3 regions of the Vibrio sp. R10-SG3-ISO10 genome follow, and region 1 is predicted to be linked to each of the others. Evidence: predicted binding sites of a transcription regulator. Region 1 holds the regulator's gene; each other region holds the start of a gene.
The links. The regulator MetJ, encoded in region 1, represses methionine synthesis genes. The targets are predictions, from matches to a motif close to TTAGACNTNTANANGTCTAA.

Region 2: metH (methionine synthase) is a predicted target of MetJ. The motif match lies at 9,588-9,607, and genes of this name have one in related genera.
Region 3: metN (methionine ABC transporter ATP-binding protein MetN) is a predicted target of MetJ. The motif match lies at 7,565-7,584, and genes of this name have one in related genera.

The regions. Positions count from the first base shown of each region.
Region 1 is NZ_JCBDHG010000023.1:258,989-269,982, reverse strand. Features, by position in the region: rRNA gene AC6R16_RS19590 (23S ribosomal RNA) at 1-1,201, shown strand, start outside; rRNA gene rrf (5S ribosomal RNA) at 1,294-1,409, shown strand; tRNA gene AC6R16_RS19580 (tRNA-Asp) at 1,441-1,517, shown strand; gene glpX (class II fructose-bisphosphatase) at 1,951-2,958, opposite strand; gene zapB (cell division protein ZapB) at 3,272-3,514, shown strand; gene metF (methylenetetrahydrofolate reductase) at 3,612-4,502, opposite strand; gene AC6R16_RS19560 (bifunctional aspartate kinase/homoserine dehydrogenase II) at 4,733-7,147, opposite strand; gene AC6R16_RS19555 (O-succinylhomoserine (thiol)-lyase) at 7,147-8,313, opposite strand; gene metJ (met regulon transcriptional regulator MetJ) at 8,533-8,850, shown strand; gene AC6R16_RS19545 (malic enzyme-like NAD(P)-binding protein) at 8,956-10,233, opposite strand; gene rpmE (50S ribosomal protein L31) at 10,490-10,708, opposite strand; gene priA (primosomal protein N') at 10,992-10,994, shown strand, end outside.
Region 2 is NZ_JCBDHG010000024.1:1,726-12,719, reverse strand. Features, by position in the region: gene lptA (lipopolysaccharide transport periplasmic protein LptA) at 1-170, shown strand, start outside; gene lptB (LPS export ABC transporter ATP-binding protein) at 173-898, shown strand; gene AC6R16_RS19660 (RNA polymerase factor sigma-54) at 949-2,415, shown strand; gene hpf (ribosome hibernation promoting factor) at 2,440-2,727, shown strand; gene ptsN (PTS IIA-like nitrogen regulatory protein PtsN) at 2,732-3,178, shown strand; gene rapZ (RNase adapter RapZ) at 3,178-4,041, shown strand; gene AC6R16_RS19640 (HPr family phosphocarrier protein) at 4,045-4,323, shown strand; gene mgtE (magnesium transporter) at 4,435-5,790, shown strand; gene metH (methionine synthase) at 5,854-9,531, opposite strand; gene AC6R16_RS19625 (cation:proton antiporter) at 9,701-10,994, shown strand, end outside.
Region 3 is NZ_JCBDHG010000012.1:145,961-156,954, reverse strand. Features, by position in the region: gene AC6R16_RS06245 (proline--tRNA ligase) at 1-566, opposite strand, end outside; gene tsaA (tRNA (N6-threonylcarbamoyladenosine(37)-N6)-methyltransferase TrmO) at 678-1,373, opposite strand; gene AC6R16_RS06235 (type B 50S ribosomal protein L31) at 1,490-1,750, shown strand; gene ykgO (type B 50S ribosomal protein L36) at 1,751-1,876, shown strand; gene AC6R16_RS06225 (AbgT family transporter) at 2,265-3,851, shown strand; gene AC6R16_RS06220 (substrate-binding periplasmic protein) at 4,074-4,856, shown strand; gene AC6R16_RS06215 (MetQ/NlpA family lipoprotein) at 4,901-5,710, opposite strand; gene AC6R16_RS06210 (methionine ABC transporter permease) at 5,758-6,435, opposite strand; gene metN (methionine ABC transporter ATP-binding protein MetN) at 6,425-7,459, opposite strand; gene gmhB (D-glycero-beta-D-manno-heptose 1,7-bisphosphate 7-phosphatase) at 7,682-8,233, shown strand; gene AC6R16_RS06195 (MliC family protein) at 8,282-8,626, shown strand; gene treR (trehalose operon repressor TreR) at 8,697-9,644, shown strand; gene treB (PTS trehalose transporter subunit IIBC) at 9,854-10,994, shown strand, end outside.

The DNA of each region.
Region 1 (10,994 bases):
TACGCTCTTGACGGTGAAGTCCCTTGCGGATGGAGCTATTGAGAGTCGCAGATACCAGGTGGCTGCAACTGTTTATTAAAAACACAGCACTGTGCAAAATCGTAAGATGACGTATACGGTGTGACGCCTGCCCGGTGCCGGAAGGTTAATTGATGGGGTTAGACGTAAGTCGAAGCTCTTGATCGAAGCCCCGGTAAACGGCGGCCGTAACTATAACGGTCCTAAGGTAGCGAAATTCCTTGTCGGGTAAGTTCCGACCTGCACGAATGGCGTAATGATGGCCACGCTGTCTCCACCCGAGACTCAGTGAAATTGAAATCGCTGTGAAGATGCAGTGTACCCGCGGCTAGACGGAAAGACCCCGTGAACCTTTACTACAGCTTGGCACTGAACATTGACCCTACATGTGTAGGATAGGTGGGAGGCTTTGAAACCGGTACGCCAGTATCGGTGGAGCCGTCCTTGAAATACCACCCTTGTAGTGTTGATGTTCTAACTTAGACCCGTTATCCGGGTTGAGGACAGTGCCTGGTGGGTAGTTTGACTGGGGCGGTCTCCTCCCAAAGAGTAACGGAGGAGCACGAAGGTGGGCTAATCACGGTTGGACATCGTGAGGTTAGTGCAATGGCATAAGCCCGCTTGACTGCGAGAATGACAATTCGAGCAGGTGCGAAAGCAGGTCATAGTGATCCGGTGGTTCTGTATGGAAGGGCCATCGCTCAACGGATAAAAGGTACTCCGGGGATAACAGGCTGATACCGCCCAAGAGTTCATATCGACGGCGGTGTTTGGCACCTCGATGTCGGCTCATCACATCCTGGGGCTGAAGTCGGTCCCAAGGGTATGGCTGTTCGCCATTTAAAGTGGTACGCGAGCTGGGTTTAGAACGTCGTGAGACAGTTCGGTCCCTATCTGCCGTGGGCGTTGGAAGATTGAAGGGGGCTGCTCCTAGTACGAGAGGACCGGAGTGGACGAACCTCTGGTGTTCGGGTTGTGTCGCCAGACGCATTGCCCGGTAGCTAAGTTCGGAATCGATAACCGCTGAAAGCATCTAAGCGGGAAGCGAGCCCTGAGATGAGTCTTCCCTGACCCCTTGAGGGTCCTAAAGGGTTGTTCGAGACTAGAACGTTGATAGGCAGGGTGTGTAAGCGTTGTGAGGCGTTGAGCTAACCTGTACTAATTGCCCGTGAGGCTTAACCATACAACACCCAAAGGGTTTTGATGGACTCAAAGCAAGAACAGATTTGAATGTGTATGAGAACACAATAACAGCTTTCCGAATTAAAGAATTTGCTTGGCGACCATAGCGATTTGGACCCACCTGATTCCATGCCGAACTCAGAAGTGAAACGAATTAGCGCCGATGGTAGTGTGGGGCTTCCCCATGTGAGAGTAGGACATCGCCAGGCTTTAAATTTAGACTTTAGGTCTAACCAGTGCGGAGCGGTAGTTCAGTTGGTTAGAATACCGGCCTGTCACGCCGGGGGTCGCGGGTTCGAGTCCCGTCCGCTCCGCCACTTATTCCAGACCTCAGCAGCAATGCTGGGGTCTTTTTGTATCTGCGGTATTATTTTGCTCTGCGACCAACGAGTCCCGGTTGCCCGCAACCCCGGCCGACAGCCACTTATTTAGAAAGCCTAGTCTTACGACTAGGCTTTCGTCGTTTTAGAAGCCCGTTGCTGACGCAACGGGCTTCTTGCGTTTAAGAGGAATGGAACGGACTGCGTCCTCGGGAACGCTTCGCTTGAGATGCGAGAGGTGAGCGTTGAAATTAAGTTGATAGAGCCGAGGGTTCAGAAGGTGTTGACAGCACTTGTCTCCTAGAAGACACAATCACACAGAATCATGCACACTCTCTCAACCAGTTCTCCGTAGGACGAAGTCCGTTCCCGTATCCCAAACAAAAAAGGCCAGCGACTGCTGACCTTCTATGAATTTGATGTTCACCTATTAAAGAATAATATCTCTTACTTCAGGATCTTTACGCTCTAGGTAGTGAGTCGATTTAATACGACGAATAGTACGGCATCGACCACGGATTAACAGAGTTTCAGTCGTAGCGATATTACCTTGGCGAGAGATACCTTCAAGTAGGTCTCCTTTAGTAATGCCAGTTGCAGAGAATACAACGTTATCACTACGTGCCATGTCTTCCATCTTAAGTACGACATTCGCTTTCACGCCCATTTCTTCGCAGCGTTTAAGCTCTGCAGCGCCATAGATGCGGTTTTCTTCACTATCACCTTTCACTTCATGGCGAGGCAGTAGTTGACCATGCATATCACCGTCTAAGGCGCGAATGACAGCCGCTGAAACAACACCTTCAGGAGCGCCACCGATACAGTACATGACGTCGACTTCGCTATCAGGCATACAGGTTAGAATAGACGCAGCAACATCGCCATCTGGCACAGCAAAGACGCGAACACCCATTGCCTGCATCTCTGCGATAACCTCATCGTGACGAGGCTTTGCTAAGGTAATGACCACAAGTGTATCTAAAGTCTTGTTCAGCGCTTGCGCGATGTTCTCTAGGTTTTCTTTTAGAGGTTTATTGAGATCAATACAGCCCTTTGCACCAGGGCCAACAACTAACTTCTCCATGTACATGTCTGGAGCTTTAAGGAAGCTGCCTTTTTCACCGGCAGCTAGCACTGCTAAAGCGTTAGATTGACCCATTGCAGTCATACGCGTGCCTTCAATAGGATCGACAGCGATGTCTACTTCGTCTCCACCAATACCTACGTTTTCACCAATGTACAGCATTGGCGCATCGTCGATTTCGCCCTCACCGATCACGATCTCTCCACTGATCTCGGTTTTATTAAGTAAGCTGCGCATGACTTCAACAGCAGCGCCATCTGCTGCGTTCTTATCGCCGCGGCCAAGCCACTTGTAACCTGCTAAAGCTGCACCCTCGGTAACTCGAGAAAATGACATTGCTAAATCGCGTTTCATGAAGACTCCAAAGTGTTAGGAAAGAGAGAAAAACAAAAACGGCAGGATCTTATCATATCAGAAAGGAAACGTTTGCCTTTTTGCTCGAGCAGCCATTGAACTGGATCAATCTAACAGGTTAAATTAACAAATAGATGTCGCTCGCTTGAGGGATGTAAGGCCATTGTCAATTTACGCTGTTTTTTTAATCGAATGGCAAAAAAACTACAATATAGGGCGTGTTTATCCGCTCTCGGCTGAGTAGAATGGTTGCAAATGGTTTTGGAACATAGGTGACCAAAACCTTCTCCGAATAATAGATAGGTAGGCTAAGATGTCTTTTGAAGTATTAGAACAACTAGAAGCAAAAATCCAAACTGCAGTAGATACAATTGCTCTTCTACAAATGGAAGTTGAAGAACTGAAAGAAGAGAAAGAAAAGCTAGCAACTGAAGCAAACGAACTACGTAGCAATCGTGAAGAGCTAGAACAAAAAGCTCAGCAAATGCAGCAAGAGCACTCTGCTTGGCAAGAGCGCATCCGTAGCCTACTTGGCAAAATGGATGAAGTAGAGTAATCACTACTCGAATAAAAAAGGCTGAACTCAGGTTCAGCCTTTTTGCTTTCTATGTACAAAAATGACCAAGCAATAATTGGTCATATTTGAATATTGCCTATGGTTTAGGGCGAACGCCTAAAGTGTGGCACAGGGCGTAAGTCATTTCCGCACGGTTTAGAGTGTAGAAATGGAAATCCTTAACCCCTTCACGACTCAATGTACGCACCATATCAATCGCTTGGCTTGCTCCAACTAGCTGCCTTGTCGTTGGGTCATCGTCCAGACCTTCAAACTGCTTAGCCATCCATCCCGGAACTTTAACGTTGTTCTGCGCTGCAAAGCGAGAAGCTTGCTTGAAATTCGAAACAGGTAAAATACCAGGAACAATTTCTACATCTATTCCTGCTGCCACGCAGCGGTCACGGAATCGCAAGTAACTCTCTACGTCAAAGAAGAACTGAGTGATAGCTCGGTTCGCACCTGCATCTACCTTACGTTTTAGGTTAAGTAGGTCAGCTTGAGCACTTTTTGCTTCTGGGTGAACTTCAGGGAAAGCCGCCACTGAGATATCGAAGTCATGACGATCTTTTAATAGTGTGACGAGATCAGAAGCGTACATTTCAGGCTTACCACCACCTGGGGGAATATCACCACGCAGCGCGACAATACTTTGAATACCATTTGCCCAGTAGTCATCGGCGATTTGGATAAGTTCTTCGCGTGAGGCATCTATACAGGTTAAGTGCGGCGCGGCAACTAGACCCGTTTGATCTTTGATCTCTTTGATAATCGAGTGTGTTCTATCTCGCTCACCGGAGTTAGCACCATAGGTAACCGAAACAAATTTTGGTTGTAGAGTCTTAAGGCGGTGCACAGAGTTCCAAAGTGTTTCTTCCATCCTTTCGCTACTAGGTGGAAAAAACTCGAATGACACATTGATATTGTCAGACAGTTCGGCGATATTCTGATTTAAGGCGTCGATATGACTCGCGTGCGTGTATCCCATCTTACTCTCCCTGTGGCCACTCCGTGCCATAAAACTCTAAAATTTCAAATCGACGTTTAGACGTCTATATGTCTACAGAATGTAATGAATACGATTTAATGTCAATAACGTGATTATGAATTTTTTTCAACTTAATCATGAGCTGACTTCAAGTTTGGTTGAATTAAATTGATGCAGGCTTGAAAGAGAATAGAGTAAAAAGGCGCTGAGGAGATCAGCGCCTTTGTGAGTTAGATTAAACTTGAGAGGAGGTTCAAATCAGATTGAATCGCACCTGCGGTGACTTCTTTGCCTGCGCCTGGGCCTCTAATAACAAGCGGGTTATCTTTATACCACTTACTCTCGATAGCGAATATATTGTCACATGGCAGCAAGTTCGCTAAAGCATGCTCTTTGCTTAGAGCTTCAACTCCTACCGTTGCGGTGCCATTTTTCTCTAATCTTGCGACATAGCGAAGCACTTTGTCTTCGCGCTGAGCTTTCTCAAGACGTTCTGCGAGCAGTTCGCTTAATAGTGCACTCCTATCAAGAAATTCATCTAGAGATAGCTCTGCGAGCTCTGTAGGTACCAAACTTTCGACTTTTACCGCTTCTGGCTCCAATGCAAGGCCTGACTCGCGCGCGAGGATGACGAGTTTACGCATAACGTCTGAACCGTCTAAGTCACTGCGCGGGTCGGGTTCAGTTAAACCTTGTTGCCACGCTAGGTCTACCAGCTCGGCGAAAGGAACACTGCCATCGTATTGTTGAAACAGCCACGAGAGAGTACCAGAGAAAATCCCAGACAAAGCGGTAATGTCATCACCACTTTCACGTAGGTCTCGAACCGTGTGGTTAATTGGTAGCCCTGCACCAACGGTTGCGTTGTAAAGCCAGTGACGATTGATCTTAGCGAAAGCGTCTTGAACCTGATGGTAATATTGGCTCGAGGCTGAACCAGCAACTTTATTTGCCGAGATCAGGTGCATGCCTTGTTCTGCAATTTCTATGTAACGCTGGGCCAAGGTTTGACTGGCAGTGACATCCAAAACAACAAGGTCATCATAACCTTGGATGGCACCGAGTTTTTCAATCCAGTCGCTTCCTTCGTGGCTAATCGCCTCGTCATCGAAATGAGATCCGACTTGGCTCGCATCAATTCCTTTCGGGTCGAACCAATAAGTTTGGCTATCGATCACAGCCACTAACTCAAAGTTCATGCCATGACGCTTTTCTAACTCGCCCTTTTGCTCGGTGAACAGTTCTAACCAGCTTGAGCCTATATTGCCTTTACCACATAGGGCAATGGCGACACGTTTTTGGGCTTGGAACAATTGGCTATGAATAGCTTTAACTAAAGGCTTAGTATCGGTTGTGCGTAAAACGGCAACTAAGCTAAGCCCTGACAATGACTCGGAAATAAATTCGACAGGTGAAGACTTGAGTTGTTGGTAGAAACCATAGCAGTGGTTGGCATTCTTGGTTACGCCAGCTCCTACCGCCGCTACCATCGAATAACCTTCTTTAAGCTTAATCTCCGCTTCAATTGCAGCGTCTTGGAGATACTCTAAAGCGCCACCCACTATTTCACTTGTATAAGCGAGACGTAAGCAATGTTGGTCGGCTTGAGCCTCATAAGTCAGTGGTTCAAGCTGTGCTCGCTTGAGGCTTGCAAGTACCTCATTTTCGACTCGCTGGAAATCATGACCAGAGGTGAAATTGAGTTGAATTAATAGCACTTCATCTAGGGATGAGATGATTTTTGCACCGCGACCAGAGGCAAGCACACGTTCAATACGTGTAGAACCAGATTCTGGCTGGTAGCTGCAACGAAGGTGTAAATCCATCGCACTTTGAGCAACGGGCTGTAATGTACGGCTATGCAGTACAGGGGCAGCAAGTCTTGCGAGTTCACTGGCTTCATCTAAGCGCAATAACGGCAGAAGACAGGCATCTGATACTAACCTTGGGTCTGCACTGTATACACCTGCGACGTCACTCCAGATGGTTACGCGTTTCGCTTCTGCCAGCGCGCCGATAACGGTTGCCGAATAGTCAGAGCCATTACGCCCTAGTAACACCGTATGTCCTTGGCTATCTTGAGCCATAAAGCCAGTGATCACCACTCTATGGTGAGCGTGTTGCACTAATACTTCTTTAGTCAGTGGGTAAGAAGCACCAAAGTCGACTTCAGGCTGAGTGCCAGCTTCAGCACGTAAAAAAGCGCGCGCATCCTGAGCTACGGCAGGCAATGAATGTTGATTGAGCAGCGCTGCCAAAAGACGTGAAGACCATACTTCACCATGGCCTAAAACAGCCGCTTTCTCAGCCTCGTTGAGCGGATAAGTCAACTCGCCTAAGGTGCTGAACTCATCATTTAAAGTGGCGAGTAGCTGCGGTTTTGTTTCTCCTTCAATAAGCGTTTCAATTAGCTCGGATTGAAACTGGCGTAGTGCTTGAAGTTCTTCATGAGCAATACGGCCATCTTTATTGAGGGCTTCGAGAAATGCAATCAGACGATTGGTCGTTTTACCTGCAGCTGAAACAACGATCAGATCTTCTGGTTGTGAGTATTCTTTTAAGATACCGACGACACGGCGGTAGCACTCAGGATCTGCAAGGCTGCTACCACCAAACTTATGGAGTTGACGTTGAGTAGTAGACATTAGAAGGCTTCCTTAGCTTTTGCGAAAGCTTGTTCTAGGTCAGCAATTAAATCTTCTGCATCTTCAAGCCCAACCGACAGGCGCAGCAGTTGTTGGGAAACACCAGCCTCTGCAAGTGCTTCCTCTCCCATTGCCCTATGTGTCATTGAAGCAGGGTGACAGATTAGGCTCTCTACACCGCCGAGAGATTCAGCAAGTGAGAAAAGCTCTAGTTCACCAACAAAGAATTTAAGTTGTTCAAAGCTCCCCGCGAATTCGAAGCTGAGCATAGAACCAAAGCCAGTTTGCTGCTTTTTAGCAATCTCATGGCCTGGATGCTCAGGCAGGCTAGGGTGATAGATATTACCGACTAAGTCTTGGGTCTGTAAGAAGCCTAAAATTTGTCGAGAGCTTTCTTCATGTACTTTCATTCGCGCACCCAGAGTTCGGATACCACGCAACGTCATGTAGCTATCAAATGGTGTGCCTGTCGCACCAATACAGTTACCCCACCAAGCGAGTTCTTCAGCATGTTCTTCTGTTTTGGTGATGACAACACCGCCAATAACATCAGAGTGACCATTGATATACTTAGTAGTTGAGTGAATAACAAAGTCGGCGCCAAGGTCTAAAGGTTTTTGGAACACAGGTGTCAAAAAGGTATTGTCGACAGCTACTAGAGCGCCAACTTGTTTGGCTTTGTCACATACGTCTGCGATGTCGACGACACGAACCAGCGGGTTCGATGGTGTTTCCAATAGGATCAGTTTGGGCTTTTTAGCTAGGGCCTCAGCAAAGGCTTGCTCATTGGATTGATCAACAAATAGAACCTTGAAGTCACCTTTATTTGCACGGGTATTGAATAGACGGTAAGTACCACCGTAGCAGTCGTGCGGTGCAATGATGAGGTCATCTGGGCCAAGGAAAGCGGATACCCATAGATTAAGTGCTGAAGTACCACAGTTGGTCACGACCGCGCCTTTACCTGACTCAAGTTCAAACAGAGCAGTTTCGAGTAGTCCGCGGTTTGGGTTGCCTGAGCGGGTGTAATCGTACTTTGGTACATCACCAAAGGCAGGGAAGCCATAATTCGTCGAGAGGTAAATAGGTGGAACAACTGCGTGATGTTGAGTGTCAGACTCGATACCAGTACGTACCGCGATTGTGGCTGGTTTGCGGGTGCTCATAAGTGTTTCCTTTCGAACTTTAGTGACTTCTATTTGGGAATACGCTATACCTTTATCTTGTTAGATATATGTTATTCCAATCCCATACCTTTCCACTTTACTTATCATTTTTGTGGACGTCAACACTTCTAGACGTCTATATGTCTTTGCTTGTGGCTATAAATACCGCTAAAATTAGGGATTCTATTTTCAACCATAAAAAATAACGAAAGGTGCGCAATGGCAGATTGGAATGGCGAATACATTAGCCCATATGCTGAGCATGGAAAGAAAAGCGAACAAGTAAAGAAGATTACAGTTTCTATTCCATTGAAAGTATTAAAGGTTTTGACTGATGAGCGTACCCGCCGCCAGATTAATAACCTGCGCCACGCAACAAACAGCGAGCTATTGTGTGAAGCTTTTTTGCATGCATATACCGGGCAGCCACTGCCGACCGATGAAGATTTACGTAAAGACCGCCCAGACGATCTTCCTGCTGAAGTGAAAAAACTGATGACAGAGATGGGAATTGAGTTCGAATCTTTCGACGAATAATAAAAATAGTCGCACCTAATTTTCGCACGCTGACGAAACTGAAATTAAAAAAAACCGCTGTCTTAACAGCGGTTTTTTCGTTCTTGAAGAGATTACTCAGCCAATTTACTCGGCCATGTAGTTTTCTGGCATTTCAATGCGAGCAACACCTGAGTCAACAGCGGCCTGAGCAACGGCTTTAGCAACACGAGGTAGTAGACGCGAATCCATTGGTTTTGGAATGATATAGCCAGGACCAAACGACAGAGCATCAACGCCAGCAGCTGCTAGGACTTCGGCTGGTACTTCTTCTTTCGCTAGCTGACGAATAGCGTCTACCGCTGCCAATTTCATTTCATCGTTGATTTCACTTGCGCGCACGTCTAATGCACCGCGGAAGATGAATGGGAAACACAGCACGTTATTCACTTGGTTAGGGTAATCACTACGTCCAGTACCCATGATCAGGTCGCTACGTACGTCGTGAGCAAGTTCAGGTTTGATCTCTGGATCTGGGTTAGAACAAGCAAAGACTACAGGTTTGTCTGCCATTAACTGAAGAGCTTCTGGAGAGAGTAGGTTAGGGCCGGATACACCAAGGAACAGGTCAGCACCTTCGATAACGTCTTCTAACGTGCGCTTATCGGTGTTGTTGGCGAATAGCTGTTTGTATTCGTTAAGATCGTCACGACGAGTGTGGATAACACCTTTACGGTCAAGCATGTAGATTTTTTCACGCATCGCGCCACACTTAATCAGTAGCTCCATACATGCTACTGCTGCTGCACCTGCACCGAGACACACAATCGTTGCGTCTTCTAACTTCTTCCCTTGAAGTTCAATGGCATTAAGCATACCTGCCGCGGTAACAATCGCCGTACCGTGCTGGTCATCGTGGAAAACAGGTACATCACAACGCTCAATCAACTGCTTTTCGATTTCGAAACAGTCTGGTGCTTTGATGTCTTCTAGGTTAATACCACCAAAAGTATCGGCAATGTTAGCAACGGTATCGACAAATTCTTCGATAGTACGGTGCTTTACTTCGATGTCGATTGAATCTAAACCCGCGAAGCGTTTGAAAAGTAGAGACTTACCTTCCATTACAGGTTTAGAAGCCAGAGGACCTAAATTACCAAGACCAAGAATCGCCGTACCGTTTGAGATAACAGCAACCATGTTGCCTTTTGACGTGTACTTGTAGACGTTGTCAGCATTTTGTGCGATTTCACGTACTGGTTCCGCAACACCTGGGCTATAGGCAAGAGCGAGGTCTTTTGCCGTTTCTGCTGGTGTGGTCAGTGCTACCGCAATTTTTCCTGGAGTTGGATAAGCATGATAATCCAATGCTTGCTGACGAAATTGTTCTTCTGGGGATACTTCTTGGCGATTGTCGTCTGACATAGGTGTAGGTACTCATTAATAATTATATGGAAAGGGGAAATCCATTCTAGAGTAACTAAGTCAAGCTGCCTAGGTCAGAATGCGAGCCAAAGCAATAAAAAGTAGTAAATGACTGGAGATAAGACCAGATGAACAGAGATATGGCTAGCGAATATCTAAATTAATAACAGATTACTCTGCAAAATAGATACTGCTTGAGTGACAGGTAACAAAAAAGGACGCCAGAGCGTCCTTTTTAGATTCGGCTAAGAAGAAATTACTTCTTGCTTGATAGAGCACCGAAACGCTTGTTGAAGCGATCAACACGGCCGCCTGTATCAACGATACGTTGCTTACCAGTGTAGAATGGGTGACATTTGTCACATACGTCTAGGTGGATAGACTCTTTAGTTAGAGTTGAGTTGAACTCAAAAGAGTTACCGCAAGAACAAGTCGCTTTTACTGCTTTGTATTCTGGGTGGATACCAGCTTTCATGGGAGAACCTCTAAATATAGGCCGTGTCGCTATCCGATTCTAAGCCGGACACCACACGTAGTTAATAAAAAACCTTTTCGGATACCGCTGCTGTAAAGCTAGCCATATCACTAAGGCGCGATATAGTAATGAATACCTGACTTAGGATCAACCAGTTTAGACCCGAAATCGCTACTTTTTTAGCCTAAGTTATTCTTCAGGCTTGAATCGCGCTCTCTTTCCACTGCTAGGCTTTTCCCTTAGACTAACTCACGTAACCTTTCATTTAGCTGTATAGCCTATTATG
Region 2 (10,994 bases), on a different contig from region 1:
TTGATGACCAATTGACTATGATCGATGAAGCCATGCTTTCACAAGATGACAGCGTGATTCGCGGTACGAAAATTCGCTACAAAATTTCATCTCAGAAGCTGATTGCTGACGGTAAACAGAAAGGCGATCGCGTCTCTACCGTACTTCAGCCACAAGCAGTACAAGAATAATTATGGCAATACTTAAAGCTGAACACTTAGCCAAAACTTACGGCAATCGTACCGTTGTTACCGATGTAAGTTTGCAAGTGGAATCGGGGCAGATTGTTGGTCTTTTAGGTCCAAACGGGGCAGGTAAAACAACCTCGTTTTATATGATTGTTGGCCTAGTCGCACGTGACCAAGGTGCGATTACTATCGACGGCGAAGACATCAGTATCCTGCCGATGCATAGCCGCTCACGCATGGGTATTGGCTATCTTCCTCAGGAAGCTTCTATCTTCCGTAAATTGTCCGTTGAAGACAACATTATGGCGGTTTTGGAAACTCGTGAAGAGATGACTCGCGAAGAGCGCCAAGACAAGCTAGAGGATTTGTTAGAAGAATTCCACATTCAGCACATACGCCACAGCGCGGGTATGGCATTATCAGGGGGTGAGCGTCGCCGTGTAGAAATTGCACGAGCCCTAGCAGCCAACCCTCAATTCATTCTGTTGGATGAGCCGTTTGCAGGTGTTGACCCGATCTCTGTTATCGACATTAAAAAGATCATTGAACATTTAAGAGATCGTGGACTAGGTGTACTGATTACTGACCACAACGTTCGTGAAACACTGGATGTATGTGAAAAAGCTTACATTGTAAGCCAAGGTCACCTCATCGCAGAAGGTACACCAGACCAAGTGCTCAACAACGAGCAAGTGAAACAAGTTTATCTCGGCGAACAATTCCGTCTATGATTAAAGGGAAGAACGGTAAGATTCTCCAGCATTAAGGCAAGTAATACTGAATGAAACCCTCATTACAACTCAAGCTAGGACAGCAGTTAGCGATGACACCTCAATTGCAGCAAGCGATTCGTTTGTTGCAGCTGTCGACGCTAGATCTTCAACAAGAGATTCAAGAAGCTTTGGATTCAAACCCTCTACTAGAGGTTGAAGAAACCAGTGATGAGCCATCTGCTGAAGAAACAAGCCGCAATGAAGAGAAAGAGCCCACCGTTGAGCTTGCAGAAACAGCAGAACCTGATGTTAAAGACAGCTCAGAGCTGATTGAAAAATCTGAAATCAGTAACGACCTCGAAATTGATACCACTTGGGAAGATGTCTACAGTGCTAACACGGGCAGTACCGGTATTGCTCTTGATGATGACGCCCCTGTTTACCAAGGTGAGACTACTCAGTCTCTGCAAGACTACCTGATCTGGCAATTAGACCTTACGCCATTTAGTGAAACAGACCGTACTATCGCCTTAGCACTGATCGATGCCATTGATGACTATGGCTACTTAACCGTCTCAACTGAGGACATCCTTGAAAGTTTCAATAACGAAGAGATTGAGATCGAAGAGATTGAAGCGGTACGTAAACGTATCCAACAATTTGATCCACTCGGCGTTGCCTCTAATAACCTCCAAGACTGTTTGTTACTTCAGTTAGCTACCTTCCCAGAAGATACACCTTGGCTAACAGAAGCTAAGTTAGTACTGACTAATCATATTGATCAGTTAGGTAACCGTGATTACAAACTGGTCATAAAAGAGACTAAGCTAAAAGAAGCAGAGCTACGTGAAGTGCTCAAGCTAATTCAACAGCTTGACCCAAGACCGGGAAGCCGCATAGCCCCTGACCATGCTGAATATGTCATTCCAGATGTGTCCGTATTTAAGGACCACGGAAAATGGGTAGTCACCATCAACCCTGATTCAGTACCAAGATTGAAGGTCAACCAGCAATATGCCGCGCTGGGTAAAGGTAATAATGCGGATAGCCAGTACATTCGCAGTAATCTGCAAGAAGCAAAATGGCTAATTAAAAGCTTAGAAAGTAGAAATGAGACGTTACTCAAAGTTGCTAAGTGTATTGTTGAACATCAACGCGATTTCTTTGAGTATGGTGAAGAAGCCATGAAACCAATGGTGCTTAATGATGTTGCGTTAGCTGTCGACATGCATGAGTCCACCATTTCTAGGGTGACAACGCAGAAATATATGCATACCCCTCGTGGCATTTTTGAACTGAAGTACTTCTTTTCAAGCCATGTCAGCACCGACAATGGCGGAGAGTGCTCATCAACTGCAATCCGCGCACTGATTAAAAAACTCGTCGCTGCAGAGAACAGTGCGAAACCACTCAGTGACAGTAAGATTGCAGCTCTACTCGCTGACCAAGGGATTCAGGTCGCTCGTAGGACGATAGCGAAATACCGAGAGTCTTTAGGAATAGCCCCTTCAAGTCAGCGCAAACGCCTGCTTTAGGCCTACAACCGAGAAGGAAAGTCTATGCAAATCAATATTAATGGCCACCACGTTGATCTAACCGATTCAATGCAAGACTACGTAAACGAAAAGTTTCAGAAGCTCGAACGCTTTTTTGACCATATCAACAGTATTCATGTGGTATTAAAAGTTGAAAAACTCCGTCAAATCGCGGAAGCTACCCTTCACGTAAATCAAGCTGAAATCCATGCCTCTTCAGAAGATGAAAACATGTATGCAGCGATCGATTCGCTCGTCGACAAACTTGTTCGACAGCTTAACAAGCACAAAGAAAAGCTAAACGCCCACTAAAACCATGCAACTAAGCGAAATCCTTACATTGAACTGCACCAAAAGTGCAGTTCAATGTACTAGTAAAAAACGAGCCCTTGAAATGATCAGTGAACTTGTTGCTGAACAAACGGGGCAAAACTCAACCGAACTTTTTGAATGTATGCTCAGTCGTGAGAAAATGGGCAGTACTGGCATTGGAAATGGAATAGCCATTCCCCATGCTCGTATGCAATCAAGCGATAAAGCTGTCGCGGTATTGCTACAGTGTGAATCGCCTGTTGAGTTTGACGCAATTGACAATCGCCCTGTCGACCTACTTTTTGCTCTACTCGTGCCAGATGCACAATGTAAAGAGCACCTAAAAACACTTTCGAGTATGGCGGAACGTCTAAACGATAAACAGATCCTCAAACAACTGCGTAAAGCTCAGTCAGACCAAGAGCTCTACGACATCATGGTTAACCAATAATGCGCCTTATCGTTGTTAGCGGTCAGTCCGGTGCAGGTAAAAGCGTTGCGTTACGCGTACTGGAGGACTTAGGTTACTACTGCGTAGATAATCTGCCAGTCGACCTGCTTGAAGTCTTTGTTCAATCGGTACAAACCAGCAAACAGAATGTCGCCGTTAGCATCGATATCCGTAACTTACCGACTGAACCAAACTTAGTCGAAGACGTGTTAACTAAGCTTAAGAAAAGCTCTGACGTCAGCGTGCTATTTTTGGATGCCAATAAAGAGACGCTGCTAAAACGCTACAGCGAAACACGTCGAATTCATCCTTTATCACTCAGCATTGAAAACACCTCGTTAGAGCAGGCGATTGAGAAAGAACGCTGTATCCTCTCTCCTCTCAAAGAGCATGCTGATTTAGTGATCGACAGTAGTAATCAATCTCTGCATGAACTGAGTGAAACGGTACGTATGCGCGTTGAAGGGCGAGAACGCAAAGATCTTGTGATGGTCTTTCAGTCTTTTGGTTTCAAGTACGGTCTGCCAAGCGATGCCGACTACGTGTTTGATGTGCGCTTCTTGCCTAACCCGCACTGGGAACCTGATTTAAGGCCATTAACTGGCTTAGATGCGCCAATCAAATCCTTCTTGGAAGGTCATCATGAAGTGATGGAGCTCAAGCAGCAAATTCAAAAGTTCATTGAACACTGGTTGCCAATGCTAGAGAAGAACAATCGTAGCTATCTCACCGTAGCGATTGGTTGTACTGGCGGCAAACACCGCTCTGTCTACCTGACTCAGCAAATCGGCGAATACTTTGCACAGATGGGACATCAAGTTCAGATTCGTCACGCTTCACTAGAGAAAAACCACAAGGAATAGTTTATGCAGCAGCAAAGCCGTACTGTCTTAATCCAAAATCGTTTAGGTCTTCACGCTCGTGCTGCTGTAAAACTAGTCGAACTGGCTCAATCCTTTGATGCCATCCTTACTATTCAAAATCATGAAGGCAAAGAAGCGACAGCAGACAGCGTGATGGGACTGCTGATGCTCGAATCAGCGCAAGGCGAGCATGTCACAATCAGCGCTGAAGGCAGTGATGCACACCCTGCACTAGAAGCTGTTTGCCATCTTATTGAAGACAAGTTTGACGAAGACGAGTAATTCGCGACCAATTAGCACTAAATAACCCTCCTTCACAATAACTTATTAAATACATTCTAAAATTAAGTTACTATTCACAGCATTGTAAGCATAGAGAGTCAGGGGGAATGAATGGCAGAGCAAATAGAATTCGATCAAGCTCACCAAGCCCTCCAAGAAGTTACCGAAGCTCTAGAAAATGGTCGTTTTGTCCATGTCCGCCGCCAACTTCAGGACATGGAACCAGAAGATATTGCCCATCTCTTAGAAGCCTCTCCACGTAAAAGTCGTGAAGTCCTTTGGCAACTCACCGATCCGGAAGATTACGGTGAAATTCTTGATGAATTAAACGAAGACGTTAAAGATGATCTGGTGTCTAAGATGGCGCCGGAGATGCTTGCTGAAGCCACAGAAGGTATGGAAACGGATGACGTCGCTTACGTACTCCGAAGCCTTCCTGATGACGTCTCGCGCGAAGTCTTATCCCAAATGGATGCTGCTGAGCGTCTATTGGTTGAAACGGCCCTTTCTTATCCGGAAGACACTGCTGGTAGTTTGATGAACACCGACGTTATCACCATTCGTGGTGATGTCGACGTCGATGTTGTGCTTCGTTATTTGCGTATGAAAGGAGAGCTTCCAGAAGCCACCGATGCTTTGTACGTGATTGATGAAGAGAGCCGTCTGATTGGCGAACTGCCGATCACAACCCTTCTAACCACTCAGCCTGACGTTAAGATCAGCGATGTGATGGAAGATGCCGATGAAGCTATCGATGTCACCATGAGCGACTCTGACATTGCTAGCCTGTTTGAACGACGTAACTGGGTCTCGGCACCTGTTATCGATGAGAACCAACACTTGGTCGGTCGTATCACTATCGATGACGTGGTCGATGTTATCCGTGAAGACGCTGAGCACTCTATGATGAGTATGGCGGGTATGGATGATGACGAAGATACTTTCGCCCCTGTAGTAAAATCAGCGCGTAAACGAAGTATCTGGCTAGGAGCTAACGTTCTCGCTGCCCTTGCTGCCGCATCCGTATCAAATATGTTTGAAGCGACGCTTGACCAAATGGCGGCAATTGCTGTCTTGATGACCATAGTTCCTTCTATGGGCGGCGTCGCGGGTAACCAAACTGTTGCTCTTGTGATCCGTGGTTTAGCACTTGGTCATATCGGTGATGCCAACAAACGTGAACTGCTGATGAAAGAGGCTGCAATCGGCCTGCTCAATGGCATCATGTGGGCATTGATTATTGGCGGTATCGTTGTCGCTTGGAAAGGAAATTGGATGTTGGGTGGCATTATTTCCGCCGCAATGCTGACCAATTTACTGGTCGCAGGTGTGGCTGGGGTAACCATCCCTATTCTGCTCAAGAAGATGAACATCGACCCGGCACTGGCAGGAGGCATGGCGCTCACAACAGTGACTGACGTTATCGGCCTATCGGTCTTCCTTGGCTTAGCAACCATCATGATTTAACCAGACTTTCAGAGACTAAAAAGCGCAGCTCATAAGCTGCGCTTTTTGTTTCTTTATTTAGAACTAGTTAAGGTTTGGCCCTAACCATTTCTCGGCTTCGAGCATATCCCAACCTTTACGGTCCGCGTAGCTTTGCGCTTGATCCTGTTGGATTTGCGCGATCGCAAAGTAACGAGAATCTGGGTGAGAGAAATACCAACCAGAAACAGACGCGCCTGGCCACATCGCATAGCTTGTCGTCAGTGACATATCGATGGTCTCTTCAACTTTAAGCAGATCCCACAGAGAGCCTTTCTCAGTATGTTCAGGACAAGCTGGGTAACCAGGAGCAGGACGAATCCCCTGATACTTCTCACGGATCAGTTCATCGTTCGATAAGTTCTCATCTGCAGAATAGCCCCAGATTTCTTTACGTACCTGCTCATGTAAGTACTCGGCAAATGCCTCAGCTAAGCGATCGGCCACCGCCTGAATCATGATGGCGTTATAGTCGTCACCAGCCGCCTTATACTGGTCAGCGAGTTCGCGCTCACCAATACCACCCGTCACGGCAAACGCACCAATCCAGTCCTTCTTACCTGACTGTTTAGGGGCAATATAATCAGATAGGCAGTAGTTAAAGCCTTTTGGCTTCTCTGTTTGCTGACGCAGGTTATACAACACTTTGGCCACTTCAGTGCGTGACTCATCGGTGTACACCTCAATATCATCGCCAACACTTGCTGCAGGGAACAGCGCACACATGCCCCGTGCTTTAAGTAGACCTTCTTTCTCTACTCGATCTAACAGATCATTGGCATCTTTAAACAGACGCTTCGCCTCTTCACCGACTTCTTCATGATCTAAAATCGCTGGGTACTTACCGACAAGCGACCAAGTCATAAAGAAAGGCGTCCAGTCAATGTAGTTGCGCAGTGTGGCAACATCAAAATCATCGAACACATGAACACCCGGCTTAGCAGGCTCTGGAGGTGTATAGCTCTCCCAATCAATCGCCACTTTGTTAGCACGCGCTTGTTCAAGAGTCACAGGCTTAGTTCTTGGCTTCTTACGATTGTGTTGGTCACGAACACGGACGTAGTCAGCATCTAACTTCTCGACGAAAGCAGGACGCAGCTCATCTGACAGCAGTGAAGTACACACACCAACTGCTCTCGAAGCATTGTTTACATACACCACGGGATGTTTGTAGTTTTGCTCAATCTTAACCGCAGTGTGGGCTTTCGATGTCGTCGCGCCACCAATAAGCAGTGGCAAGTCAAAGTCGAGACGCTCCATCTCTTTTGCCACATGAACCATTTCATCCAATGAAGGAGTAATCAGGCCGGACAGACCAATAATATCGACATTTTCTTCTTTGGCGACTTTGAGGATCTGCTCACACGGCACCATTACACCAAGATCGATGATCTCGTAGTTATTACACTGTAGAACAACACCAACAATGTTCTTACCAATATCGTGAACATCACCTTTTACTGTCGCGAGAAGAATTTTACCGTTCGACGAGCCCGCTTGCTTAGAGGCATTAATAAAAGGTTCTAAGTGAGCCACCGCCTGCTTCATCACGCGGGCAGACTTAACTACCTGAGGTAAGAACATCTTACCTTCGCCAAACAGGTCACCTACCACGTTCATGCCGTCCATTAGTGGACCTTCAATCACCTCTAACGGCTTGCTCGCATTAACTCGCGCCTCTTCGGTGTCTTCAACAATAAACTCGGTGATACCTTTAACTAGCGCATGCTCTAAACGCTTCTCAACTGACCAAGTACGCCATTCAAGCGCCGAGGCATCTTCTTCTTTTCCGACGCCTTTACCTGCATATTCAGCGGCAATATCGAGCAGTCGCTCTGTACCATCATCGCGTCGGTTTAGAACCACATCTTCCACCGCTTCACGCAATTTGTCGGGTACGTTGTCGTAAATTTCAAGCTGACCTGCGTTAACGATGCCCATGTCCATACCGTTCTTGAAACAGTGGTATAAGAACACCGCGTGAATCGCTTCACGGACGTAGTTATTGCCGCGGAATGAGAATGAAACGTTCGAGACACCGCCAGAGATCATCGCGTAAGGTAGGTCACGCTTGATGTCCGCAACCGCTTCAATAAAGTCTACTGCATAGTTGTTATGTTCTTCGATACCAGTGGCAACAGCAAAAATGTTCGGGTCGAAGATGATATCTTCAGGTGGGAAACCAATTTCATCAACCAAGATATTGTACGCATTAGTACAGATTTCCAGTTTTCGTTCACGCGTTTCTGCCTGACCAACTTCATCAAACGCCATCACGATAACAGCCGCACCATAGCGACGAATCAGCTTAGCTTGCTCAACAAACTTCTCTTTACCTTCCTTGAGTGAGATGGAATTCACGATGCCTTTACCCTGAATACACTTCAAGCCAGCTTCGATAACCTCCCACTTAGAGGAGTCGACCATGATAGGCACTTTGGAAATTTCTGGCTCAGAGGCACACAGGTTGAGGAAACGCACCATACATGCTTCAGCATCAAGCATGCCTTCATCCATGTTGATATCGATGATTTGCGCACCATTCTCGACTTGCTGGCGTGCAACCTCTAACGCCTCATCATAAAGCTCTTCTTTGATCAGACGTTTAAAGCGCGCAGAACCCGTTACGTTAGTTCGTTCACCAACGTTAACAAACAGGGTTTCTTTTTCAATCGTAAGTGGCTCAAGACCAGATAGACGACAAGCCGTAATAAGCTCTGGTAATGCGCGCGGTTTTACTCCTTCTACCGCGATAGCCATTTGGCGGATATGCTCTGGAGTCGTACCACAACAACCGCCAATCAGGTTTAAGAAACCACTCTCAGCCCACTCTTTAACATGCACCGCCATATCTTCAGGCGATAAATCATACTCACCAAAGGCGTTAGGTAAACCCGCATTAGGGTGAGTCGAAACAAATGTCTCTGAAATACGTGAGAGCTCTTCTACATACGGACGTAGCTCGTCAGGGCCTAACGCGCAGTTCAAACCAAATGAGATTGGATTGACGTGACGAAGGGAGTTGTAGAAAGCTTCGGTTGTTTGACCGGAAAGCGTTCGACCTGAAGCATCGGTAATCGTGCCCGATATCATCACTGGCAGTTTGGTACCCAACTCTTCAAACACAGTGTCTACCGCAAAGGCACACGCTTTAGCGTTCAAGGTATCGAAAATGGTCTCGATCAGAATTAAATCTGAGCCACCTTTAATCAGAGCGCGAGTCGACTCTGAATACGCTTCGACGAGCTCATCAAAGCTAACGTTTCGATAGCCGGGATCGTTTACATCGGGTGAAATAGAACATGTGCGGTTGGTTGGGCCCAATACACCTGCAACGTAACGAGGTTTTTCTGGCGTTTTTGCCGTCCACTCATCAGCCGCCTCACGTGCGAGTTTGGCTGCGGCGAAGTTGATCTCTTCGCTTAGGCTTTCCATCTCATAGTCAGCCATTGCAATAGTGGTTGCGTTGAAGGTGTTGGTTTCGAGGATATCTGCACCTGCCTCTAGATAAGCAGAATGGATATCTTTAATAAGCTGAGGCTGAGAAAGAACGAGTAAGTCGTTATTACCTTTTAAATCGCAATGCCAGTCAGCAAAGCGCTCACCTCGATAATCTTGCTCTTCTAATTTGTAATCTTGAATCATGGTGCCCATACCACCATCGATCAGCAAGATACGTTGTTTTAATTGAGCTTCAATCTGTTGCCTTACATTACTTCCCACGGTACAGCCTCATTCCTTTAGTTATCACTCCATCCTATCACACATTAAAAAGGAGTCTAGACGTCTAAAAGACTAAATTGATGACTTAGTTATGACAAAAAAATGTTTGCTATTTGTACATAGTAGGCAGAAAATTCCCATTCATAATTTGTTACATGTCGAGAATCTAATGTCGGTCTATTACACGCTCTGTTTCCTATCAGCTGCAGCTATGTTGATTGCTTTTGTAAACAGCAAGATAGGTAAAATGCAAACCACTATCGCAATCACTGCTGGATCGATGATGCTGTCGCTGTTGATTCTTGTAGCAGGCCAAAATGATTGGTTTCATTTAACAGAAATCGCTTCAAACACAGTGGCGAGCATTAACTTTGAAGATTTCCTACTTAAAGGCATATTGGGTTTTCTCCTTTTTGCCGGTGGTCTAGGTATCAAGCTACCCAATCTCAAAGATCAAAAATGGGAAATCACAGCCTTAGCTCTGGGCGCGACTCTATTCTCGACCTTCTTTATTGGCTTTGTCCTTTATGGTTTCTGTCAGTTTATCGGTATTCAGTTTGACCTAGTTTACTGCCTACTGTTTGGTGCGCTTATCTCACCAACCGACCCAATCGCTGTACTGGCTATCGTTAAAAAGCTCGACGCTCCTAAACGCATCTCTACTCAAATCGAAGGCGAATCTCTATTTAACGATGGTTTTGGCCTAGTTATCTTTGTCACTATCTTTACCATAGCCTTTGGTACCGAAGCGCCTACGGTTGGTAGTGTTACCATGCTGTTTATCCAAGAAGCGCTGGGCGGCATCTTATATGGATTTGCTTTAGGTTTATTGTTCCACTATCTAATCAGCTCTACCGACGATCACTCAATGGAGCTCTTGCTAACCATAGGTATACCAACAGCAGGCTATGCCTTTGCCGAAGTTCTGCATGTTTCTGGACCATTAGCTATGGTCGTATCTGGCATTATGATTGGTAACTGGACCAGATTTATCGGTTTCTCCAAAGAGAGTGAAGATCACCTCGATCACTTCTGGGAACTCGTTGACGAATTCCTTAACGGAGTTCTATTCTTGCTGATTGGTATGTCGATGCTGTTGTTTGAATTCCATAAAGAAGACTGGATTCTAATGGCTTTCTCAGTACCTCTAGTCTTGTCAGCTCGCTACCTAAGTGTTTTCTTGTCATACATTGGCTTTAAGCGTTTTCGAAAATATAACCCTTGGTCGGTCAAGATTCTTACGTGGGGTGGGTTAAGAGGTGGACTGGCATTAGCCATGGCGCTGTCAATTCCATCTGGTATCTGGGTTATTCAAGATAAACTAATCGATGTAAAAGAGATTGTCCTAGTCATGACCTACTCAGTAGTAGTGTTCTCGATATTAGTCCAAGGCTCAACCATCACACCAATGATCGAAAAAGCCAAGCTTGCCCAAAGAGAGATGGACTCCGATAGCAAAGAGG
Region 3 (10,994 bases), on a different contig from region 1:
CCCATACGGTCGAAGGCTTTACAGTAAGCATCGTGCATTGCGTCATAAGACTTCTGTAGACCTTCTTTATCAATATCAAAGCTGTACGCATCCATCATGCAGAATTCGCGTGCACGCATTACGCCAAAACGTGGGCGACGCTCATCACGGAACTTAGTTTGGATTTGGTACAGGTTTAGCGGTAGCTGCTTGTAAGAGCTCACTTCATTGCGCACTAGGCTAGTGATTACTTCTTCAGCTGTTGGGCTAAGAACAAACGGACGAGTGTGTCGGTCAGTAAAGCGAAGTAGCTCAGGACCCATCTTCTCGCTGCGGCCTGTCTCTTCCCATAGTTCAAACGGCTGAACAACGGGCATCAATGTTTCGACTGCGCCTGCATTGTCGATCTCTTGACGAACGATGTTTTCGACTTTACGCAGTACACGTAGACCAGTAGGTAGCCAGGTGTAGAGACCTGAAGCCAGCTTACGGATCATACCTGCACGTAGCATGAGCTGGTGGCTCACTACTTCTGCGTCGTTTGGAGTCTCCTTCAGAGTAGAAAGAAGATAATTACTGGTACGCATTTAACTTATCCGTTTATTAAAGTTAGATACTCAAGCCAGAATGGACAGGAGTATGGAAGTCCCACGAGGGGAAAATTGTTAGCCGCTTATAATATCAGCCAAATGCCATTGTCAAAAGCTTTCAATCGCAGTAACCGTTATTAAGTTATCGTTAACGGTGAACTTCACATTCATATCGAACAAATTTACCGCATATTCTTTACTATCAGGCTTGTTCTTTTTGTAAGCAGGGCGAGGGTCTTGTGCTAAAACCTGCTCAATTACCGTCTTTTGATAGTCAAGATATCCGCGGGTTTCTAACTGCTCTGTGGCTAATGACGAAAATAGGACTTGAGACTTTTCTGGTTCCGCTTCTGCGTAGCTTCCTAGCGCTTGAGGAATAGAGTCTGAATAAGGGATATATGGCTTGATGTCGATGATGGGAGTGCCATCGACTAAATCGACATTACCAAGATCGAGATAGATCTGATCACCATGTTTTGTGATCCCTTTAATTTCAACCGCTGACATACCAATCCCATTGGGTCTAAACGTCGAACGAGAAGCAAATACACCTACACGCTCATTGCCACCCAGTCGAGGTGGTCTGACAGTAGGCTTCCATCCTGCCGCTAAATTCTGGTCAAACAGAAACAATAACCAAGCATGGGAGAATTGCTCCAACCCGCGTAACGCTTCGGGACTATTCGCCTCTCCAACTAGCTTTACTCGCGAGCGAGCAGCAGGCACTAAGCTCGGCTGTCGAGGAACGGCGAACTTCTCTTTATATGGGCTTTCAATAAAACCGATCGGCTCTATGGAATACATCTCTTTTCTCTCAATTTGGTGATGAGGAAAAAGTATCACAAAAAAGAGTAGTAAAACTTGTTGATAATGATTATTATTTAAAATGTTATAACATAACAGTTTTTATTGAGGTAATTATGCAACCCAACATTCACCCTGAATACCGAACCGTGGTTTTCCATGATACAAGCATTGATGAGTACTTCCTTATCGGTTCAACATTGCAAACTGACCGCACTATTGAGTGGAAAGATGGCAAAACCTACCCGTACTTTACGATTGAAGTCTCTTCTAAATCCCACCCTTTTTACACAGGTAAGCAGCGTGTCATTCATCAGGAAGGTCGTGTCGCTAACTTTAAGCGTCGATTTGGTCAATTTTCTAAAGGGGACAAGTAAATGAAGGTCGTAAAATCTCTTAAGAGTGCTAAGAATCGCCATCCTGATTGTCAAATCGTCAAAAGAAGAGGGCGTTTGTACGTTATCTGCAAAACCAATCCAAGATTTAAAGCGGTGCAAAAGTAGCCTCCATTCTCAATCGGATAAAGCTCTCATTTTTGACTATCCCAGTTTGAGGCTTTTCCCCCTCTCTTAAACCACCAGAGTGCTTGGTTATAGATAAGCGTAATTTATGCCTCTCTTTGGTGGTTGAGTTTCCTCCTTATACCAATCAACGACTTAAAGGCCATTAAATAAACAGAATGAATGTATTTATATAAATTATAATTCTGTTATTTGGTTTTGTTTTGGTGATATTTGCTAATTATTTGTGCAAAATGCGTTAAATAATATGATTTGTTACACACTTTGTAACATTTTGCATTTCTAATTGAGTATTTTGTCGAGTACCCTGCGCTGGCATTTGGAACATTTTTGTCACATTTGCGCAGGAATAACTACAAGGAGGGAACAGATGAGTTCATCTGCTTCAATTAAACAAAATTCACCTAAGAAGCCGCTATTTACGCGTTTCTTAGACGCTGTTGAATATTTGGGGAACCTATTACCCCATCCTATCACTCTATTCGCCATCTTCTGTTTAGCTATCTTAGTGCTATCTGGTATTGCAGGTTACTTTGAAGTATCTGTTATGGACCCGCGCCCTGAAGGTGCGAAAGGTCGTGCAGCAGACGGCATGATCCACGTTGTCAGCCTTTTAAATGCTGATGGTTTGGAGCTAATCGTTACTAACCTAGTGAAAAACTTTGTTGGTTTTGCACCGCTAGGTACAGTGTTAGTCGCTATGCTAGGTGTCGCTATTGCTGAACACTCTGGTCTATTGTCGGCAGCAATGCGCGGTATGGTAATGGGCGCATCTAAGCGCATGGTTACAGTAACGGTTGTATTCGCAGGTATCATTTCTAATACGGCATCTGAGCTAGGTTATGTGGTACTTATCCCGCTAGCTGCAATGCTATTCCACTCTTTAGGTCGTCACCCTCTAGCCGGTCTTGCTGCGGCATTCGCTGGTGTTTCTGGTGGCTACTCTGCAAACCTGCTAATCGGTACTGTTGACCCACTGCTATCTGGTATTACAGAAACTGCAGCGCAAATGATTGACCCAACCTACACAGTTGGACCTGAAGTTAACTGGTACTTCATGTTTGTGTCGACTTTCTTTATTGCAATCACTGGTGCTTTTGTTACTGAAAAAATCGTTGAGCCTAAACTAGGCAAATACAATGATGAAGAAGCGTCAGAAGACCTATCTCAAGATAAAATGGGTGGTCTAACTGCTGTAGAGAAAAAAGGTCTTAAGCTTGCAGGTCTTGCGGTATTAGTTGTTTCAGCGCTTCTTGCTTGGACTGTCGTTCCAGCAGATGGCATCCTTCGCTCTGACGCAGGTACTATTGCTGGCTCACCATTCTTGAAGAGCATCGTAGCCTTTATCTTTGTATTCTTTGCTGTACCTGGCTTTGTTTACGGTAAAGTTGTTGGCACGATGAAGACAGATCGCGATGTTATCGATGCAATGTCTAAGTCTATGTCTTCAATGGGCATGTACATCGTACTGGTATTCTTCGCAGCTCAATTTGTGGCATTCTTCAAGTGGACTAACTTTGGTCAAGTCTTCGCTGTTGCAGGGGCAAGCTTCCTACAAGAGATTGGCCTAACTGGCCCAATGCTGTTCTTCGCCTTCATTCTTATGTGTGGTTTCATCAACCTAATGATCGGTTCAGCATCTGCACAATGGGCAGTAACAGCACCAATCTTTGTTCCTATGTTGATGCTGGTTGGCTACGCGCCAGAAACTATTCAGGCGGCTTACCGTATCGGTGATTCTACTACTAACATCATCACGCCTATGATGAGCTACTTCGGCCTTATCCTTGCTGTAGCAACGCGATACATGAAGAACCTAGGTATCGGTACGCTGATTGCGACAATGCTACCTTATTCAATCGTGTTTATCGTGGGTTGGAGTTTGCTGTTCTACGTTTGGGTGTTTATCTTGGGTCTACCTGTAGGTCCTGGTGCGGCGACGTACTACACGCCTTAATCACACGTACTTTATTGAACGATTTAGCCGGAGCTCATTGCTCCGGCTTTTTTGTGCCTATAGATTTTCTGTACAGCCTGATGAGTTGACAAGTGATAGTGGTGAACTTTACTTATCGGTAGAGCGCCATGCCTTGGAGGTAAAATGATTCAGCAAATTCAGCTCTTTCCAATCCCGAGCTTTCTTCTGGCTCATATCATTCCGTAATTCAAGCCAACGAGCATGGGTAAGCTTTGGGCTTTGTCGCTATTGATATGGTTGTGCTCTCTTCCCGCAGTCAGTTCAACCACAGTGCAGTTAGTCACGCTTGACTATCCCCCCTATATCGTCCATCGCGAAGGGGAGTTATCCGGTGTGGCCGTCGAGCTTGTTGAAGCTGTATTTGAAGAACTCGATGTCCCGATATCAATAGAAGTTTTACCTTGGGCAAGAGCCTTGAGTAATGTTCAGTTTGGTCGTGCTGACGCTATCTTTACCGCATTTAAAAATCCAACGCGTGAAAAGTTTGCCGATTACTCTAATGAGATTTTGTTTACGCAGAATATCAGCCTAGTAGTAAAAAGAAGCAGTAAAATAAGTAGCTACGATTTTTTATCCCGCGATGTTTCGGCGGTCGCTATCTGCGCTGTCAATCGAGTCAGTTATGGTAAGCAGATGGACGCTTTATTGGCGGATGGACGCTTTAGGCTAGTCTTTTGGCGCAACCGAACTGAAGATTGTGCTCGCTTGGTCAGGACGGGGCGGGCTGATGTGTGGGTAAATAATGATTTTGGTGCGCGAAGCATTCTGGCTAGTGAACAAATGGAACAAGCACTGGAAATACTCTCGCCGCCAATCGAGGCCACGCCCAGCTATATCGCGTTTTCTAAGCTGAAAGAGCATCAGTGGCTTAGAGACAGATTCGACCAAGTGCTAAGAGAAATGAAGGATGATGGACGCTATGAAGCCATCATTGATGACTACTTCGATAGTCTAAAAACAGTGCCCCCAAAAGAAAAGGGCTGACATTACGTCAACCCTTGATAGCTTATGTTAGCAAAAGTAAGTGATTACCAACCTTTAACTACGCCACCTTGGAAGATGTCAGAAGCTGCTGTGTAAACTTCTTCAGTCTGGTAAGACTTAACAAAGTTTTGTACGTTTTCCGCTTGTGCGTTGTCTTCACGCGACACGATTAGGTTTACGTATGGAGACTCTTTGTCTTCAACAAATACACCGTCTTTTTGTGGTGTTAGGTTGATAGAGCTTGCGTAAGTTGTGTTGATAACAGAAAGCGCAACGTCATCTAGAGAGCGTGGTAGCTGTGCTGCATCTAGCTCTACGATAGTGATGTTTTTCGGGTTTTCAACGATGTCACGTACAGTTGCTAGCAGGCCAACGTTCTCACGCAGTTTCAGCAGTCCTTGTTGCTCAAGTAGAATCAGTGAACGACCTAGGTTTGTTGGATCGTTAGGTACAGCGATACGAGCACCTTCTTGAATTTCGTCGACCGCTTTCACTTGCTTAGAGTAACCCGCGATTGGGTAAACAAACGTGTTACCCGCGATAGTCAGTTTGTAACCACGATCGGCAACTTGCTGATCTAGGTATGGCTTGTGTTGGAACGCGTTGATGTCGATAGAGCCATCGTCTAGTGCTGCGTTTGGTGTTACGTAATCAGTAAAAGTAACCAGCTCTACATCTAGGCCGTATTTTTCTTTAGCGACTTTAGCTGCAACTTCAGCAACTTGTGCTTCTGCACCAGCCATAACACCAACTTTGATCTTGCTAGTATCTGCTTCTTTTTCACCACAACCTGCTAGTACCAATGCTGATGCAGCAGCTGCGATAGTTAATAGACCTTTAAGACTGAATTTCATCACTATCTCCTTATAAATTAAATCTGTGAGTATTCTTTATTGTATTCTTAGCGGTGATCGACACGACGGACAATCGCATCTCCAATGGACTGAATGATTTGAACGAGCACGATAAGCATTACCACAGTCACGGCCATAATGACCACGTCATAGCGGTGGAAACCGTATCGAATGGCGACGTCACCTAGACCGCCTCCGCCAACTGTTCCTGCCATTGCTGAGTAACTGACAAGCGTGACGAGTGTAATGGTTACCGAGTTAACGATGGTTGGCATTGCTTCAGGAAGCAGTACCTTAGAAATAATTTGAATTGGGGTTGCGCCCATCGATTGCGCTGCTTCAACTAATCCTGTTGGGACTTCAAGTAGAGCACCTTCTATAAGACGAGCAACAAATGGGATCGCGCCGATTGTAAGAGGTACGATGGCTGCTGTTGTACCGATAAATGTACCGACTAACAGTTTGGTAACTGGAATAATAGCCACCATCAGTACTAGGAAAGGAACGGAACGACCCACGTTAACAATAGCGCCGAGTACACTGTTTAGTTTCGTGTTCTCAAGTAAGCCACCTTTCTTGGTGATATGCAGAATGACACCGAGTGGAATACCAACGGCAAAGCCAACAATGCCCGCCACAGCAACCATGTAGATAGTATCCCAAGTCGCGCCGATAAGTAGATTGCTGTTTAAGCTCAGCCACTGTGAAATTTCATTAAAGGACATAGCCTAGCACCTCTACTTTTACCTTGTGCTCACGCAGGAACTCAATCGCTGCATTGTCATCTTGTTCATTACCAAATAGTTCTGCGACCATCATGCCGAATTTGACGCCACCTGCGTAATCGAGGTCTGAACTGAGAATGCTGACATCAATGTTGAATTTACGGGCAATTTGCGTCATCAAAGGAGCATCAACCGTTGCGCCAGTGAACTCTAGACGGACAAGTGGGTAACTGCCATCAACACGCGTTGCTTGCAAGCGAACTTGGTAATCTTCTGGAATCGACAAGTCGAGTGTAGAACGAATGAATTGATGCGCCAGTTCTGTTTTAGGATGAGCGAAAATTTCACCGACAGTCCCTTTTTCGACCAGCTCGCCATCACCAATGATCGCTACTTCGTGACAGATGCTTTTTACAACGTCCATTTCGTGAGTAATCAAAAGCATAGTGATGTTAAGCTTTCGGTTGATCTCTTTTAGCAGCTCTAGAATCGACTGAGTGGTTGCTGGATCCAATGCGCTAGTCGCTTCATCACACAGCAGAACCTTTGGATCAGACGCAAGAGCACGTGCGATCGCGACACGCTGCTTTTGACCACCACTTAGGTTTGAAGGGTAGCTTTCATGCTTATCTTCAAGGCCGACCAGTTTCAGCAGCTCGGTCACTTTAGTGGTGATGTGTGCTTTATCTTTGCCTGCCAACTCAAGTGGCAGAGCAACGTTGTCAAAAACCGTACGTGATGACAGTAGGTTGAAATGTTGGAAGATCATGCCGATGTTACGGCGAGCTTCACTAAGCTGAGATTTACTCAGTGTGGTCAGGTCTACACCATCAACCACAATTGAGCCTGTTGTTGGCGCTTCTAGCATATTTACGCAACGAATAAGCGTACTTTTCCCTGCTCCCGATGAGCCAATAACACCAAAGATGGTTCCTTGTGGAATATGAAGGTTAATCTCCTTTAAGGCATGTATTTCCTTACTGCCCTGGTAGAACACCTTATTTACTTGATTAATTTCAATCATCGAGAGACCCGCTATCAGATTAGATGAAGAGTAGCAGATAATGTTGAGCTACATCTCATTTAGTAGATGATGCTATGGTCTCACGTGTTTTCTGTCAATAGATATTTTTACGTCTAGACGTCTAAACGTATTTTTTGCTCAATCGATTGGTAATTAGATAGTGATGAAAGAAATAAAGCGTGCAATAATTCTTATAAAGCACAGTACATAGAGAAGCATATTTTGGCAAAACCAGCAGTCTTTTTAGACCGAGATGGCGTGATTAACATCGATCACGGCTATGTTCACGATGAGCATGATTTTGAGTTTGTTGATGGTGTATTTGAAGCGACCAAGAAATTGAAAGAAATGGGCTATCAATTGGTCTTAGTAACAAACCAGTCGGGTATTGCTCGTGGTAAATTTAGTGAAGATCGCTTCCTATCTTTGACTCAATGGATGGACTGGAATTTTGTCGACAATGGCGTTGAATTTGATGGTATCTATTACTGTCCGCATCACGCTGAACATGGTCACGGTAAATATAAGCAAGATTGTGATTGCCGTAAGCCAAAACCTGGGATGTTTATCTCAGCACGTGACTTCTTGAAGATTGATATGGCGAATTCTGTCATGGTCGGTGACAAAGCTGAAGACATGATGGCAGCTGAAGCAGCCGGTGTTGGCACTAGAATTCTTGTTCGTACAGGCAAACCTGTCACAGAGAAAGGCGAAGCTATCGCGTCTGTGGTACTCGACAGTATTAAAGAAGTCCCAGCGTATTTAGCAAAATAAACTGAAAAAGGCTGCCAAGGGCGGCCTTTGTTTTGTTTGGAGGGAATCATGAGATATCGGTTGTTATTTGCAGTCGCATTAGGGTTGAGCGTGTCAGCGTGCTCTTTTACTTCGATGGAACGTGAAAACCACTATCAAGGTGATTTTCTATTCTATCAATGTAGTGGTGGTGAAACCTTCAAACTAGCCATAATGCCCAATGATTATACGGCACTATTAAGGCTACCTAAGAAAGATTATCGCATGGTCCAGGTTCCCTCAGGCTCTGGCACTAAATATATTCTCCATGATGGCACAGCAGAAATACAAAACCCAGTGACCCTCTATACCAAAGGTAAAGAAGCGCGTTTAGAGCTCGACCACTTGGTGTATAAAAATTGCATTACCCAATAGATCTTTTACGATAGCGTGTCTGGAGGCGTGTCGCCTCCTTTGAACGTTCAACTACTAGACCCACGACTTTATGAGCAAAAAACTAACCATTCTTGATATTGCCCGGTTATCCGGTGTTGGAAAATCGACCGTCTCTCGTGTTCTGACCAACGATCCTAAAGTTAAGCCAGAAACACGTGCCAAGGTTGAACAGGTGATTCAAGAGTCAGGTTATGTTCCCTCTAAGTCTGCGCAGGCGATGCGTGGAGGAAGTCAAAAAGTGGTGGGGGTCATTATCTCTCGTCTCGACTCGCCATCAGAAAACAAAGCTGTAGGGAGTATGCTCAACACACTTTATGGTCAAGGGTATGATGTTGTCATCATGGAAAGTCAATTTGATCGAGCAAAGACCAATGAGCATTTGGATGTGCTGAAAAAGCGCAATGTTGATGGCGTCATTGTGTTCGGCTTTAGTGACTTTGATATTGCTAAGCTGGCGAGCTGGCATAATCGCACTGTGGTTATCGCGATGGACACAGATAAGGTCTCTTCAATTAATTACGATAATAGGCAAGTCATTGTTAAGGCGTTGCAATTCTTAGAACAAAAGAGCCTCAATAATGTTGCATTTATCGGTGTCGACCCTAGTGATAAAACTACGGGTAAGTTGCGTTTAGACGCTTATCTCGATTGGTGCCAATCTCACTCTATTTCACCGAACTATCAGACAGGTCAGCTAAACCACGAAAGCGCTTATTTGCTGGTGGACGATGTCTTGAACCAAGGCGTTCAAGCGATAGTTTGTGCCAGTGACACCTTAGCTTTAGGGGTCATTAAGCGTTTGCAAGAGCTTAATCGTGAAGATGTGGTTGTCACTGGCGTGGGTGGAAATGAACTGCTTTCCTTCCTATTTCCCAAAGTATTTAGTATTGACCCTGGTTACTCTTTAGCCGGTGAAAGGGCTGCTAAGTTACTGATTTCTCAAATTAATGGTGAGCTTGAGCAAGTTCATATCACTCAAGAACCTATCTCAATCTAAGCCATTATTTTCAAAGTGATTTAAAATTATACTGTGATCTCTTTCAATTAATGGGACTGTTCCCATTTTTATCTGTAAATAGATCTGACAATATAATAAGTACATTTGGGAATGTTCCCATAAATAGAAAAACAACAAGCTTAGTCAGTTTGAATCGTCAACATTGTTGACAACAGATGAATGAGAATCCAATTAGGGTGGACATGGATATGAGTAAGATTGCGAAACAAGAAGTTGAGCGTCTGATTGAATTAGTTGGTGGTCGCGAAAACATCGCGAGTGTAAGCCACTGTCTAACTCGCCTTCGCTTTGTACTGAATGATACCGATAAAGCAGACGAGAAAGCGCTAGAGGCGTTGCCAATCGTAAAAGGTTGTTTTACCAATGCGGGTCAGTTTCAGGTAGTGATCGGAACTGAAGTTGATGAAGTGTATAAAGTGCTGATTGAGCTATCAGGTAAGAGCGAAGCGTCAAAAGACGAAGCGAAACTTGCTGCTCGCCAAAACATGAACGTATTGGAACGTGGTATTTCCCATCTTGCTGAAATCTTTGTACCACTACTTCCTGCAATCATCACTGGTGGTTTGATCTTAGGTTTCCGTAATGTGATTGGTGACATCAAGATGTTTGATGGCCAGTCGCTAACTGAAATTAGTCAGTTCTGGGCGACGGTTCATAGCTTCTTATGGTTAATCGGTGAAGCGATCTTCTTCTTCCTGCCTGTTGGGGTATGTTGGTCAACAGTGAAGAAGCTAGGAGGCACACCAATTCTAGGTATAACTTTAGGTGTGACTCTGGTCTCTCCGCAGTTGATGAATGCCTATCTTATCGGTAAGCAAGCCCCGGAAGTGTGGGACTTTGGTCTATTCGTGATTGAAAAAGTTGGTTACCAAGCTCAGGTGATTCCTGCGATGTTAGCGGGTATGGCGCTGGCGTTTATCGAAACTAACCTTAAACGTATTGTTCCTTCGTACCTTTACTTAGTTGTCGTTCCTTTCGTATCAATTATTGTTTCTGTGGTATTGGCTCACTCTCTAATTGGTCCATTTGGCCGTGTCTTAGGCGATGGTGTGGCATTTGCGGCTAAAGCGGCGATGACCGGAGACTTTGCTGTTATAGGTTCAATGGTATTTGGTTTCCTATATGCACCACTTGTTATCACAGGTATTCACCACACGACTAACGCTGTAGATCTACAACTAATGCAAGATCTAGGTGGCACGCCAATTTGGCCATTAATCGCACTATCAAACATTGCTCAAGCTTCAGCGGTTGTCGGCATTATCATCATCAGTAAAAAACATGGTGAGCGTGACATTTCAGTTCCAGCGGCGATTTCTGCTTACTTAG